3 regions of the Pokkaliibacter sp. CJK22405 genome follow, and region 2 is predicted to be linked to each of the others. Evidence: predicted binding sites of a transcription regulator. Region 2 holds the regulator's gene; each other region holds the start of a gene.
What was found. The regulator LexA, encoded in region 2, represses DNA repair genes until DNA is damaged. The targets are predictions, from matches to a motif close to TACTGTNTANNTANACAGTA.
Positions count from the first base shown of each region.

Region 1: ruvC (crossover junction endodeoxyribonuclease RuvC) is a predicted target of LexA. The motif match lies at 3,470-3,489, and genes of this name have one in related genera.
Region 3: recN (DNA repair protein RecN) is a predicted target of LexA. The motif match lies at 1,542-1,561, and genes of this name have one in related genera.

Region 1 covers NZ_JBKKHQ010000015.1:20,492-25,038, reverse strand. The annotation lists gene ACKC9G_RS11420 (TraR/DksA family transcriptional regulator) at 132-428, opposite strand; gene ruvB (Holliday junction branch migration DNA helicase RuvB) at 531-1,532, opposite strand; gene ruvA (Holliday junction branch migration protein RuvA) at 1,596-2,234, opposite strand; gene ACKC9G_RS11405 (trimeric intracellular cation channel family protein) at 2,268-2,897, opposite strand; gene ruvC (crossover junction endodeoxyribonuclease RuvC) at 2,894-3,427, opposite strand; gene ACKC9G_RS11395 (YebC/PmpR family DNA-binding transcriptional regulator) at 3,560-4,294, opposite strand; gene aspS (aspartate--tRNA ligase) at 4,420-4,547, opposite strand, start outside.
Region 2 covers NZ_JBKKHQ010000003.1:1,727-6,273, reverse strand. The annotation lists gene topA (type I DNA topoisomerase) at 1-243, shown strand, start outside; gene ACKC9G_RS02435 (DUF6586 family protein) at 291-815, shown strand; gene ACKC9G_RS02430 (hypothetical protein) at 856-1,131, shown strand; gene ACKC9G_RS02425 (cell division inhibitor SulA) at 1,275-1,736, opposite strand; gene lexA (transcriptional repressor LexA) at 1,739-2,362, opposite strand; gene dinG (ATP-dependent DNA helicase DinG) at 2,584-4,547, shown strand, end outside.
Region 3 covers NZ_JBKKHQ010000012.1:30,264-34,810, forward strand. The annotation lists gene recN (DNA repair protein RecN) at 1-1,525, opposite strand, end outside; gene grpE (nucleotide exchange factor GrpE) at 1,755-2,321, shown strand; gene dnaK (molecular chaperone DnaK) at 2,442-4,367, shown strand; gene dnaJ (molecular chaperone DnaJ) at 4,494-4,547, shown strand, end outside.

The DNA of each region.
Region 1 (4,547 bases), on a different contig from region 2:
GCGTGCGAGAATATTCTTTTCAAAATATTTCGGCTGATAGGATGCGTGACTCGTAGGAATTGCGCACAGGATAGGGAGTTCATCGAAAAAAGAGAAGAGGCGCTCATGCCGATATTTTTTTCATGTGATGATCACTTTTTTTTGTCATCACACTGACATTGATCGCAATAAACAGTTAAAGGATTTTCCCCTAGTCGCGCAGGTTCTATATCCTGGTGACAGATAATACAAATACCGTATTCCCCTTCCTCAATTGCAGCCAGCGCCTGTTCTATTTGCCCAAGTCGTACAAATTGGCAATGACAAAAATCTTTACTGGGGACCGGTAAAAAGGATGCTTCTGACTTCAGCTGCTGCAAATTTTGATATTGCGCCAGCAGAGATCGTTGCACTGCCAGCACATGGGATGTCGTCAAACCTGTCATCATGCACCTCAACTCCGGGGATCAGAGCCAAGCAGTGTATTCATGCCCTTAAAGATGAGCCTTGATGCAGGTCATGACAGATCAGATTTATCTCGATTGGACAGATTAGCGCCGCTCCAGCGCAAAGTGCTCGTAGGCTTTATCTGTCGCCATACGTCCGCGCGCCGTCCGGGTCAAAAATCCTTGCTGGATAAGAAAAGGCTCAAGCACATCCTCAATGGTATCGCGCTCCTCGCTAATCGCAGCGGCCAAACTGTCAATACCGACGGGACCACCATTGAAGTGCTCAATCAATGTTACCAGCAGGCGTCGGTCCATGTGATCAAAGCCTTCTTTATCCACATTCAGCATATCCAGCGCCTGACCGGCAATGCTTTCAGTGATAGTGCCATCACCCTTAACTTCCGAGAAATCACGAACCCGGCGCAACAGGCGATTAGCTATACGTGGTGTTCCCCGAGAGCGACGAGCAATCTCAAAGGCACCTTTGGACTCAATTCCCACACCCAGGAGTTGTGATGAACGCTCAACAATGTGAGTCAGATCTTTGACGTTATAAAACTCCAGACGCTGCACAATCCCGAAGCGGTCACGTAAAGGTGACGTTAAAAGACCTGCTCTTGTTGTTGCGCCGATAAGCGTAAAAGGAGGGAGATCAAGCTTTATAGAGCGAGCGGCGGGCCCCTCTCCAATCATGATATCCAGCTGGTAATCTTCCATCGCAGGATAAAGTACTTCCTCCACGGCAGGATTCAGCCGGTGAATCTCATCGATAAAGAGCACATCCATTGGCTCAAGATTGGTTAGCATGGCGGCAAGATCGCCCGCTTTCTCCAGTACAGGGCCAGATGTTGAGCGAATGCTTACCCCCATTTCATTGGCAATAATATTAGCCAGCGTCGTTTTGCCCAGACCCGGTGGTCCAAAGACCAGCGTATGATCCAGCGCTTCACCACGGTTCTTCGCAGCCTGAATAAAAATTTCCATCTGCTCGCGAACCGCGTGCTGACCAATGTATTCATCCAGACGTTTTGGACGAATCGCGCGATCCTGAGACTCTTCTCCACCCTTAAGTGTGGGACTAATAAAACGATCCGCTTCGATCATGCCAATGACCTGTGTTTATTCATGAATAGAGAAGTCGCTAAATGTATGAATGTAAAAGGATGGCTAACGAGCCGCCATCGACTTCAATGCCACTTTAAGCAGTGACTCTACAGTCAACGCTTGCCCTTCCAGCGTCTTTTCTGCCTGAATGAGCACCTTGCTGGCATCTGCAGGCTTATACCCCAAGGCAATCAGCGCCTGCTCTGCTTCCAAACGCACATCCTGTGCGGGAGATGAAGCCGACGCACTCAACACGCCACCATCCAGACTGAAGTCAGCGGCATCAACATTTAAATTCCAGGTTTCCAAACGGTCACGCAATTCGACCAGCAAGCGCTCTGCCGTTTTCTTTCCAACACCAGGCACTTTGACAAGGCGATTGATATCACCGTCATGCACGCTGCGAACCAGTTCTTTTACTTCCAGAGAGGACAGAATTGAAAGAGCCAGCTTCGGGCCTACACCGTTCGCCTTGATCAGGATTCGGAACACATCGCGTTCCTGCTTTTCTGAGAAGCCAAACAATAAGTGAGCATCCTCTCGAATCACCTGATGGGTATATAGAACCACCTTTTTACCACGTTCAGGCAAACGGAAATGAGTCTGCATGCTGGCTTCAATCTCATAACCAACACCGGCGACATCCAACAATAGCGCGGGCGGAGACTTTTCCAGCAACATCCCTTCAAGACGACCAATCATTTCACTACTTATCCTATATCTCTGAGTCTGAGTTCAGCGCGAGGTATCCGGGCTTCTGAGCCAGGCAGGAAGACGTAACTGCCAATAAATGGCAGCAATCCTGAGCACCAGAATCAATCCCATGGATGCCCAGGTAAATAAAAGTTTTGGGCCTTCAAGACTGACTAAAAAGGTGTAGAAGGCAGCCCCCAGAATACAAGGCGTGGCATAAAGCTCACGGTGAAAAATCAGCGGAACCTCTCCTGCCATCACATCCCTGATAATACCGCCGAGGCAGGCCGTCATTACGGCCATTACTATACTGATCAGTGCCGGGGCATTCATCGCGTTCGCCATTTCCGCACCAATGATGGTAAAAACCGCCAGACCAATGGCGTCGGCAAGCGCCAGTGCGGTATCAGGAATACGGCACCAGCGCGCAAGATAAAAGGTCAATGTTCCGGCACTGAGAGCGAGCGCCAGATATGAAGGGTCTCGAATCCAGCCGACGGGCAGCCCCAACAATAAGTCCCGGAGGGTTCCACCACCAACTGCCGTCACGACGGAGAAGACAAGCACCCCGAAAATATCCAGACGCTTGTCCATACCACGCAGCGCCCCAGCACTGGCAAATACCAGAGTACCGAAGATATCCAGCCAGTGAATCAACGTCAGGCTATTCACTGCGCTTTTGCTCCCAACTGCCGTTGAATACGTTCTTCCAGCGTCACGTTGGTTGATGTAACGACTGAGCGTTTGTGGGCGTGACAAATAGCAATAGCCAACGCATCGGCAGCATCAGCCTGTGGCAAACCCGGTAGTTTCAATAACGCCATCACCATGTGTTGCACCTGCTGCTTGGCCGCTGAACCTTTGCCCACAACAGCCAGTTTGACTTCACGTGCAGCATACTCCGCCACAGACAAGCCATGCTGCGCCAGGCTAACAATAGCCACTCCCCGCGCCTGCCCCAGTTTCAAGGCCGAGTCCGCATTTTTAGCAACGAAAACGCGTTCAATCGCAGACTCATCCGGTTTGTGCCAGGTGACAAGCTCTTCGATGGCATTCTGAATTTGCAGTAAACGTGCGGGCAACTCATCACCTGAAATACGAATACAGCCACTGGCAACATAGGTCAGCCGGTTGCGTTCGACGGAAATCACACCGTATCCGGTAATCCGGGAACCAGGATCGATTCCCATAATGACTGTCATGCTTTACTACCTAACACTTACTTTGCTTTATGGCCGCAAGATTACTGTATATCCATACAACAATCAAAGCACCCGGCCGAATAGAAAAAGACCCACATCAGTGGGTCATCATTTACGGCTCAACCTTAAACTCTAGCTGTAGCAGCTCTCAGGGATTATCGCATTGTGATAAACGTTCTGAGCATCATCCAGATCTTCCAGCACATCAATCAAGCGAACAATTTTTGCACCTGACTCCTCATCAAGCTCAACCTCTGTCGAAGCGACACGATCCAGCTCAGCATGACTTGACCGGTAGCCTTGTGAGGCCAGAGCATCCATCACAGCATGAAAATCTTCTGGCGCAGTTACGACTTCAATAACGCCATCATCATGGGCAACCACATCCTGAGCCCCAGCGTCGATAGCCGCTTCAAACAGCACCTCTTCCTCAGCCCCCTCAAACGTCATTACCCCCCTAGACTCAAAAAGATAGGCCACAGAACCATTGGTACCAAGATTACCGCCCGCTTTCGTAAACGCAGCTCGTACATTGGCAACGGTACGATTCACATTATCCGTCATGCACTCAATGAGAATAGCAACGCCATTCGGACCATAGCCCTCGTACACCAGCTCATCCAACTGCTCATCATTACCGCCTCCAGCACCACGGGCAATGGCCTTGTCGACAGTGTCACGCTTCATATTAGCGCCCAGTGCCTTGTCGATAGCGGTTCGCAAACGCGGATTTTCCGATGGATCGGCACTGCCGTTACGAGCGGCAACAGTCAGCTCACGGATTAGCTTGGTAAAGACCTTACCTTTCTTGGCATCCTGAGCGGCTTTTCGGTGTTTGATATTCGCCCATTTACTATGGCCTGCCATGCCTTCTCTCCTCTTTCACCACTGACATCAGCTTTAAGCCAGTCAGTGTTTCCTCAGGGACTAACTTTCTCAGAAACTAACAAAAAGAGGGCCATAAAGGCCCTCTTGTCTTACTCGGCCTGCAATCAGGCTTCGGATGCCTTAGTACGCACCCGAATATTCAGCTCACGCAGCTGCTTGGCACTGACTTCTCCAGGCGCATCGGTCAGCAGACAGGCAGCGCTCTGGGTTTTCGGGAAGGCAATCACTTCAC
Region 2 (4,547 bases):
AGTAAGTTTCCAAAAAATCGTGAAACCCGGGCGCCTTTCATTCACGAGCTTTTGCCCCATAAAAATGAAATCGATCCTAAATACGATTTCCTTATGAAAGCGCCGGTTAAGGATCAGGATGGCAATCCAACCATGGTTCGCTTTAGTCGCAAGACAAAAGAGCAATACGTGATGACGGAAAAAGACGGTAAAGCCACGGGATGGAAAGCGCACTTCAAGGATGGGAAATGGGTTGAAGGCTGAGTGCCTTTAACTCTACCTTTTGCCTTTCAGGGTAGTCAGGAGTCGCTATGTCATCGTTGTACGCTCGCCGTACCAATCAGAAACTCTACTTTGCTCGCCTGCACCTGGAAGCGTTGAGCCAAGCGATGTCAGCACAAAGCTGGCATCGTCATGCCTTGATTGATTCCTATCAGGAGTCCGTACTTTTTCACCTGTACGCTGCTTATCGTGCCTATCTTGTGGAGCTGGCTGAGGCATACAGCATTCCGGCGGTTCAGTTGTGCTCAGACTTTGATCTTGGTTCTCTGCTTGAAGAGCGCGGTTTCGAAGGGCCTGAGTACGTGGCACTGGTAGCTTTGCTTGAAAGTAAGAGTTCTTGGCTAAGCCAGCTCTCAAGGGCGTATCAGGCTTGTTGGCAGGTTAAAGAGGATGCAGGGCTTACATCTCCTGCCGCTAGCGCCTCGGAGATTCAGGTGGTTCAGGTGGATTCTGATCATCAAAATGACGAAGACGTGCAAAAGCAGCTGCAAGGCTGGCTAAAGAATCTTCGCGATATCATTGAAGAAGGTAGAAAAACACTTCAGGAGTGGTAAGCAGCTAATGTGTTTGCTGACTGGAGTTTGAGGAGTAGACGTGGCGGATAAACTGGCGGGTATTCTGGAAGAGACCCGAGTGCTTGAAATTGTTGAGCTCGAGAGTGGCGAGTTATTGCTACAGATTCAGGAAGAGTCTGAAGCTTTGCCATTAATACGACTTAATATCACCTCTGAAATGAAAGAGTTCATGGGAGATGATTACGCTGAAATGGCACGTGAAATGCTGACAGCAGGCGTCCATGCCATTACTGAGCGTCTTGCAGAAAAGGAAGAGAAGGCCCGGGAAGAAGAGCGGCCGAAGATTCTTCATTAATATGTCAAGTCTGGTTGCCCAAGTGCGTAATCTTGGGCATGACCATAAACTATAAGGTTAAATAGCCCAGGTTAAAATCGTCATTTCACGCGTAGCGAATGCTGGCAGGGCTAATCGATAGCTAATGCGCTAAAAACTACCACTTAACGCATTCTAATCAGAATGCAGCGACTATCACCTTCTTCTGCTGCTCTCTCAAGCCCTTCATACTCATGCGTACTAATTTCTTTGGTGGGCCAGCATACTGCGAGATGACAATTACCAAGCCGTAATGCCTTTGTGGCCAAGGTATAAGTTGATAGATGTTCGCTGGGTTTGATTAGCAGGCATTTGTTGGGATCGATGCCGGTACTCAAGAGACTGTTCTTGTCGATGCTTGCAGGAGCGGAAATCCACGTAAACCAGCGATTATCGAAACTAAGCTGGGCCAGAAGTGGTAAAAGCCACTGCACGTTTCCTGCTTGTTTTGGGCTGATTACAACTTCGGTAATTCCTCCCTCCGTGTCATTGTCTGCTTCTTTCAAAGACAGCTCTGAGTTCCATTGCATGGGTGGAACTACAAGGCTGCTCTGTTGAGAGAAAATTAACTCCTGCTGCATCTGCATTATCAGTTACCTCTGCGAATCACTCCGACACCAAGTCCTTCGATGATCAGTTCTTCATTTTTCAGGTCGACTTCGATAGGTGAGAAGTCAGGATTTTCTGCAATAAGTTGAACCTTGTTGCCCTGGCGCTCAAAACGTTTAACAGTGACGTCATCGCCAAGTCTTGCTACGACGATTTGTCCATTGCGAGCATCTTGGGTGCGATGAACGGCCAAGAGATCACCATCAAGAATGCCCGCATCACGCATACTCATCCCCTGTACCCGAAGTAAATAGTCTGCTTTCGGATTGAAGAATTCCGGAGACACCTGGCAGTGTTCACTGATGTGTTCTTGTGCAAGTACCGGGCTACCGGCAGCAACCCGGCCTATCACAGGCAGGCCCTGAAAGCTTTCGTCGTTGCTGGATGAAGGTTCATCAGGAAGGCGAATGCCACGAGAAGCACCCGGTATGATTTCAATGGCCCCTTTACGGGCCAGTGCCTTTAGATGCTCTTCGGCGGCATTTGGAGAACGGAAACCCAGCTCACGTGCCAAATCTGCGCGAGTGGGCGGAAAGCCTGTCATCTCAATGTAGCGACGAATACAGGCAAGAACTTCTGACTGGCGCTGAGTAAGTTTAATCATTGTCTTAATATCTGTTTGTTTATACAGTACATGGAAGTATATACAGTAAAATCTCGATGTAAAGAAAGTGGTTGTCTCGCATTACCTGCCTCTCAAACATCCCCTGGAGTTAGTTTTCTGGTCAGCTCTGATAAGGCAGTGTTGTGAAAGCAGGCGACGTGACCCGATGAAAACCGTTACACTTTCTGCGCTTGATCCAGTTATCCGGAGTACAACCTTTCATGCTTGGCGATGTCGAAAAGCAGGCAATTCAAACTGCCTACCGAACTTACCTCAAAGCGCGCGAGTTAAAACCGCGTCTGGGGCAGCGCCAGATGATTGGCTCAATAGCACGCACTCTTGGAGGCATTGTTCAGGACAATGAGAGTAAACGGCAGGAAGGAAATCACCTTTGTGTAATAGAAGCAGGCACTGGCACAGGTAAAACTATTGCCTATCTGCTTGCGACAATACCTCTGGCGCGTGCCTGGAAAAAACAGGTCATTGTTTCCACCGCGACTGTTGCGTTACAAGAGCAAATCGTTCAGAAGGATCTTCCTGATCTCGTCAAATTTGCGGGCATGACTTTTAGTTATGCTCTGGCTAAAGGGCGTGCTCGCTATATGTGCCCACAAAAGCTTGATCGACTTACCAGCGGTCAGGCCAATGATCCGACTATGGCTCTCTTTGAGCAGGACACTCTTCAGGATAAAGATCAACTCGCCGTTTTTGAGAGCTTGTTAAAGGAGTGGGCTACCGGTGCCTGGGATGGCGATAAAGATGCGTTGATTGATCCTCTTCCGGATAATCTTTGGTCCCGGGTCACTACCGATCACCAGCAGTGTAGCCGACACCGTTGCCAGTTCTATAACCAGTGCCCGTTTTATAAAGCGCGCGAGTCTGTTGAAGAAGCTGACTGTATCGTCGCTAACCATGATCTGGTTCTGGCTGATCTATCGTTGGGCGGAGGTGTTATTCTTCCAGCTCCCGAGAAAGCTATTTATGTCTTCGATGAAGGACATCATTTGCCTGATAAAGCTTTAGGCCACTTCACCTTTTCTATGACTTTGCGTGGTACCGACCGCTGGCTTAAACAGCTGAATAAAAGCATGGCCTCAATGGCGGCTCAGTTACGACTTACCGGGGAGATGGTGAGAGCGGTCGAGCAAATACCTTCGGAAATTCGTCCTCTTGAGCAAAACCTGCTGTACCTCAATGAGCTGATCAGTAATTTGGTTACCTGGGACGACTTTGCGGATAATGCGCGTCCGGTGCATCGATTCGCTGAGGGGCGTGTGCCAGGGGAAGTTCAAACAATTGCCGAACAATTGCGCCAGGGTTTTGTGGCTTTATCAGCACTGCTGGATCGTCTCAACCGTGGTTTGCAGCAAGCGATGGGTGGCGATGACCCTGATTTATCGGCTAAAGAAGCTGAGTCCTGGTTTCCGGTTGTCGGGCAAATGCTGGCCCGCGTCCAGGATGCCAGAGCGCTCTGCGGGACCTATGCTAACAGCGATCCTGAGGGTGCAATACCTTTGGCACGCTGGGCGGAGCGCCTCGATTATCAAGACACGCTGGATACTAATCTTTGCTCCAGTCCTATTCTGGCGGCAGAAAGATTGCGTCAAAATCTTTGGAATCGTTGTTTTGCTGCCGTTGTTTGCTCCGCGACACTCACGGCGCTTAATCGTTTTGACCGGCTGATGATGCGGGCTGGACTGCCCTCTGATGGTTGCTATGAGCGGGTTCAAAGTCCGTTTGACTATCCCGCCGCTGCTGAGTTGTGGGTGCCCAAAATTCAGGCAGAGCCCGGCAATGCGGATGCTCACACTGCAGAAATCACACGCTGGCTTGAGTCTACGCTGGATGCTAATGAAGGCTCTCTGGTTCTCTTCAGTTCCCGTCGCCAAATGGAGGCGGTGAAAGAGGCTATGATTCCGCGCTGGCAGGAACGCGTCACGGCACAGGGTGAAATGAGCAAGCAGGAAGTTTTGCGTATACACAAAGAGCGAATTGATGATGGAGAGGGAAGTGTGCTTTTCGGTTTGGCATCTTTCGCAGAAGGTATAGATTTGCCCGGTAAGTACTTAACTCATGTTATCATTGCGAAAATTCCGTTCGCTGTACCGGATAACCCTGTAGATGCAGGGCTCGCCGAGTGGATTGAGAAGCGGGGAGGGAATCCTTTTATGGAAATCTCGATGCC
Region 3 (4,547 bases), on a different contig from region 2:
CATCCTTGCTGACAAAGAGATGATGATGGGCCTGGGCCGCGACCTGTGGCTGGTGAGTCACGCAAAGTACCTGGACCCGCTCACCCAGCTGACGCAGTAGCTTGCCAACCACTTCAGCGACTGCGCCGCCAATCCCCACATCGACTTCATCAAATATCAGGGTTGGCATGGTGCTGGCTTTGGCCGCCACAACCTGAATGGCCAGACTGATCCGGGAGAGCTCACCGCCTGAGGCCACTTTCTGAAGTGGGCGTGCTGGCTGTCCGGGATTCGCACTCAACAAAAACTCAACACGATCTATGCCGTTAATGCTGGCGTGCTTTTCACCCAACGTCGTCACAGCCACTTCAAAGTGGCTGTGGGGCATGCTCAGCGCTTTTAGTTGCTCCATCACTTCCTGGGCCAATCGCAGAGCCGACTGTTGCCGCTTCTCGCTGAGGCTCTCTGCTTTAGCCAGATAATTCTGATAGGCGGCCTGAACATCGCCTTCAAGCTGCAGCAAGTCATCTTCATTCACATCCAGCAGTGAAAGCTCATGTTCAAGCTCTTGTTGAAACACGAGTAGTTCGTTGGGGTCTGTGCGGTGCTTTCTGGCCAGCGTGTAGGTTTGGTGTAAGCGTTGATCTACTTCCTGCAGGCGTTCCGGGCTGAGCTCGTAACTGTCCAGTGCGTGGTTGATGCTATTAGCCGCTTCTTCCAATTGAATAGCCGCGCTGTCTAGCATTGCGTCGATTTCGCTGAGACTTTCTTCTTTTAATTGCATCTGACCAAGCAGAGAGCGAGCGCGACGTATCTGGTCGACAAGAGAGTCATCACTGTCACGGGTAAGTTCACAAAGAGACTGCCCCAGGCTCAGGTTATGTTCAGCATTAGCAAGGAGTTTCTGTTCTTCTTCGAGACTTGCAAGTTCGCCTTCTTGCAAACTGAGCTGCTGAAGTTCCTCAACCTGATAACTTAGCAGCTGCACACGAGCCTGATCCTCATCGCTACGCTCACGCAATGTATTCAGGCGTTTACTAAGCTGCTGCCATTGCTGGTAGCTGGATGTCAGCGCCAGACGTTCTTCCTCCAGATGCGCGTAATCATCCAGCAGGAAAAGATGAGAAGTTGCATCAAGCAAGCGCTGATGAGCATGCTGGCCGTGAATTTCTACCAGATAACTGCCGAGGTCACGAAGATCCTGCAGGTTGCTGGGCTGGCCATTAATCCAGGCTCGAGAGCGTCCTTCAGTGGTGACTGTGCGTCTCAGGATGCACAGGTTTTCCTCGTACATGTCACGACTGCGCAGCCACTCCTGAGCTGCAGGGACCTGACTGATATCGAAACCGGCACTGATGTCTGCCTTGTCTGCGCCATGGCGGACGCAGCCTGCATCTGCACGTCCCCCCAATGCGAGAGCCAGCGAGTCCAGCATGATGGACTTGCCCGCACCGGTCTCACCGCTGATGGCTTGCAGACCGTTAGGTAGCTCAAGGTCCAGGTGTTCGACGATAGCGACATTCTTGATGGAAAGTTGACAGAGCATGAGGGCTCCTTACCAAGACTGGATTTATAACCAGTAGTTTAGCCAGTGATTTCCACTTGGCAATAGGCTGATGAAAATTTGCCCAAAGAGGTGTTGAAGCCCGCTGATGTGCCCCCATATTGGTGCCCATCGTGTTGCCTGGGCAACGAAGCGCACGGCTGGCCAGAGGCCGCCAGCGCCTGAGAAATAACGTTTTTGAATTCCCAATTTAACGAGTTAGGAGATATCCATGGCACAGAACGAGACTCCAGCACAGGATCAGAACGCACCTGTGGCCGAAGAGTTGGAAACAGCTCAGGGTGGTGTTGAGCCTGAAGTAATTTCTGAGCCAAGTGCTGAAGATGAAATCGCAGCGCTGCAAGCCGCAGTCGCTGAAGCCAAGGATCAGACGGTTCGTGCGCATGCTGAGATGCAGAATATTCGTCGTCGCGCTGAGCAGGATGTTGAAAAAGCGCATCGTTATGCACTGGAAAAGTTTGCCGGTGAGTTGCTGCCCGTCGTTGATAACCTTGAGCGCGCCATTGCTGCTTACGGTGATGACGAGCACCAGAAAGCTGTGCGTGAAGGCGTCGAGATGACGCTGGATCTGTTTGTTAACACCCTGAAGAAATTCCAGGTGGAGCAGGTCGCCCCTCAGGGAGAAGGCTTTAACCCTGAACTGCATCAGGCGGTCAGCATGGTGCCCCATCCTGAGATCGCGGCAAACAAAGTCGTCGATGTCATGATGAAGGGTTACACCCTGAATGGACGTCTGCTTCGCCCTGCCATGGTGGTCGTGTCTCAGGGTAAAGATTGATTTGCGCAAAAAGTCAAAAAAGTGACTTGAAATTATTTACGGCGCACCAATCTAAGCAATCAAGAGAGAGAGACGGGGCGAGACCCCTTCCTGAATTACGCATTCTGAGGTTTATGAATTATGGGTAAGATTATTGGTATCGACCTGGGAACCACCAACTCCTGTGTTGCCATCATGGAGGGGGAAAAGGTTCGGGTAATCGATAACGCTGAAGGTGCACGTACTACACCTTCGCTGGTAGCTTATACCGATGACAGCGAAGTGCTGGTCGGTCAGCCAGCTAAACGTCAGGCGGTTACCAACCCGCACAATACGCTGTACGCAGTTAAGCGTCTGATCGGTCGTAAGTTCTCCGATGACGTCGTACAGAAAGACATCAAAATGGTGCCTTACAAAATTGTAGGCGCTGACAACGGCGATGCCTGGGTTGAAGTTAAAGGCAAAAAAATGGCACCTCCTCAGGTGTCCGCTGAAGTTCTGAAGAAGATGAAGAAAACCGCTGAGGATTACCTTGGCGAAGAAGTGACTGCTGCGGTTATCACCGTACCTGCCTACTTCAATGACTCTCAGCGTCAGGCTACCAAAGATGCTGGCCGCATCGCAGGTCTGGATGTAAAACGTATCATCAACGAGCCTACCGCTGCTGCACTGGCCTACGGTATGGACAAGCAGGGCGGCGATTCCAAAATTGCTGTCTATGACCTAGGTGGTGGTACCTTCGATATCTCCATCATTGAAATCGCTGATGTTGACGGCGAGAAGCAGTTTGAAGTTCTGTCCACCAACGGTGATACCTTCCTCGGTGGTGAAGACTTCGACATGGTGCTGATCGACTATCTGGCGAGCGAATTCAAGAAAGAAAGCAGCATCGATCTGAAAGGCGACCCTCTGGCCATGCAGCGTCTGAAAGAAGCCGCTGAAAAAGCTAAAATTGAGCTGTCTTCTGCCCAGCAGACCGACGTGAACCTGCCTTACATCACCGCTGACTCCACTGGTCCTAAGCACCTGAACATCAAGGTGACCCGTGCCAAGCTTGAGTCGCTGGTAGAAGATCTGGTGGCGCGTTCTCTGGAGCCTTGCCGCACTGCGCTGGTAGATGCTGGCCTTAAAGCCTCTGAAATTGACGAGATCATCCTGGTCGGTGGTCAGACTCGTATGCCAATGGTGTTCGAGAAAGTTAAAGAGTTCTTCGGCAAGGATCCACGTCGTGACGTGAACCCTGACGAAGCGGTGGCCATGGGTGCTGCTATTCAGGGTGCGGTTCTGTCCGGTGACGTGAAAGACGTTCTGCTGCTGGACGTTACCCCGCTGACACTGGGTATCGAAACCATGGGCGGCGTGATGACCGCGCTGATCGACAAGAACACCACTATTCCGACTCGTAAGTCACAGGTGTTCTCAACGGCTGACGACAACCAGACTGCAGTAACTATCCATGTTCTGCAGGGTGAGCGTAAGCAGGCAGGTCAGAACAAGTCTCTGGGTCGCTTTGACCTTGCGGACATTCCACCTGCTCCACGCGGTGTGCCACAGATCGAAGTCAGCTTCGACATCGATGCGAACGGTATTCTGAACGTGTCAGCCAAAGACAAGGCGACCGGCAAAGAACAGTCTATCGTCATCAAGGCCTCTTCTGGTCTGAGCGATGATGAAATCGAAAAAATGGTTCAGGACGCGGAAGCTAACGCAGCGGAAGACCAGAAGTTCGAGGAGTTGGTGCAGGCACGTAATGGTGCTGACGGCATGGTTCATACCGCTCGCAAAACGCTGAAAGATGCTGGCGACAAAGCCACCGAGGAAGAGAAAACCGCTATCGAGGCAGCGATTGTCGCGGTAGAGGAAGCGCTGAAGGGTGATGATAAAGATGCCATCACCAGCAAAACCGAAGCGTTGACCGAAGCTCTTTCCGGACTTGCTCAGAAAATGTACGCCGAAGCTGCAGCCCAGGGCGAAGCTGCCGGTGGTGAGCAGGCGGCGGATGCCGGTGCCAAGCAGGACGATGCAGTTGATGCTGAGTTCGAAGAAGTGAAAGACGACAAGAAGTAATATTCTTGTTGCGCTCGGACCGGGAGTCTCCCGGTCCGAAGGCTTACCGAACAAGGCGCAAATTCATTTGCGCCTTTTCCATTGGAATCACCGGCGGTGCCGGTTCTGCTAACCAGCGAATGAATCATGTCTAAACGCGATTACTACGAAGTGCTGGGACTGCAGCGCGATGCTTCCGAA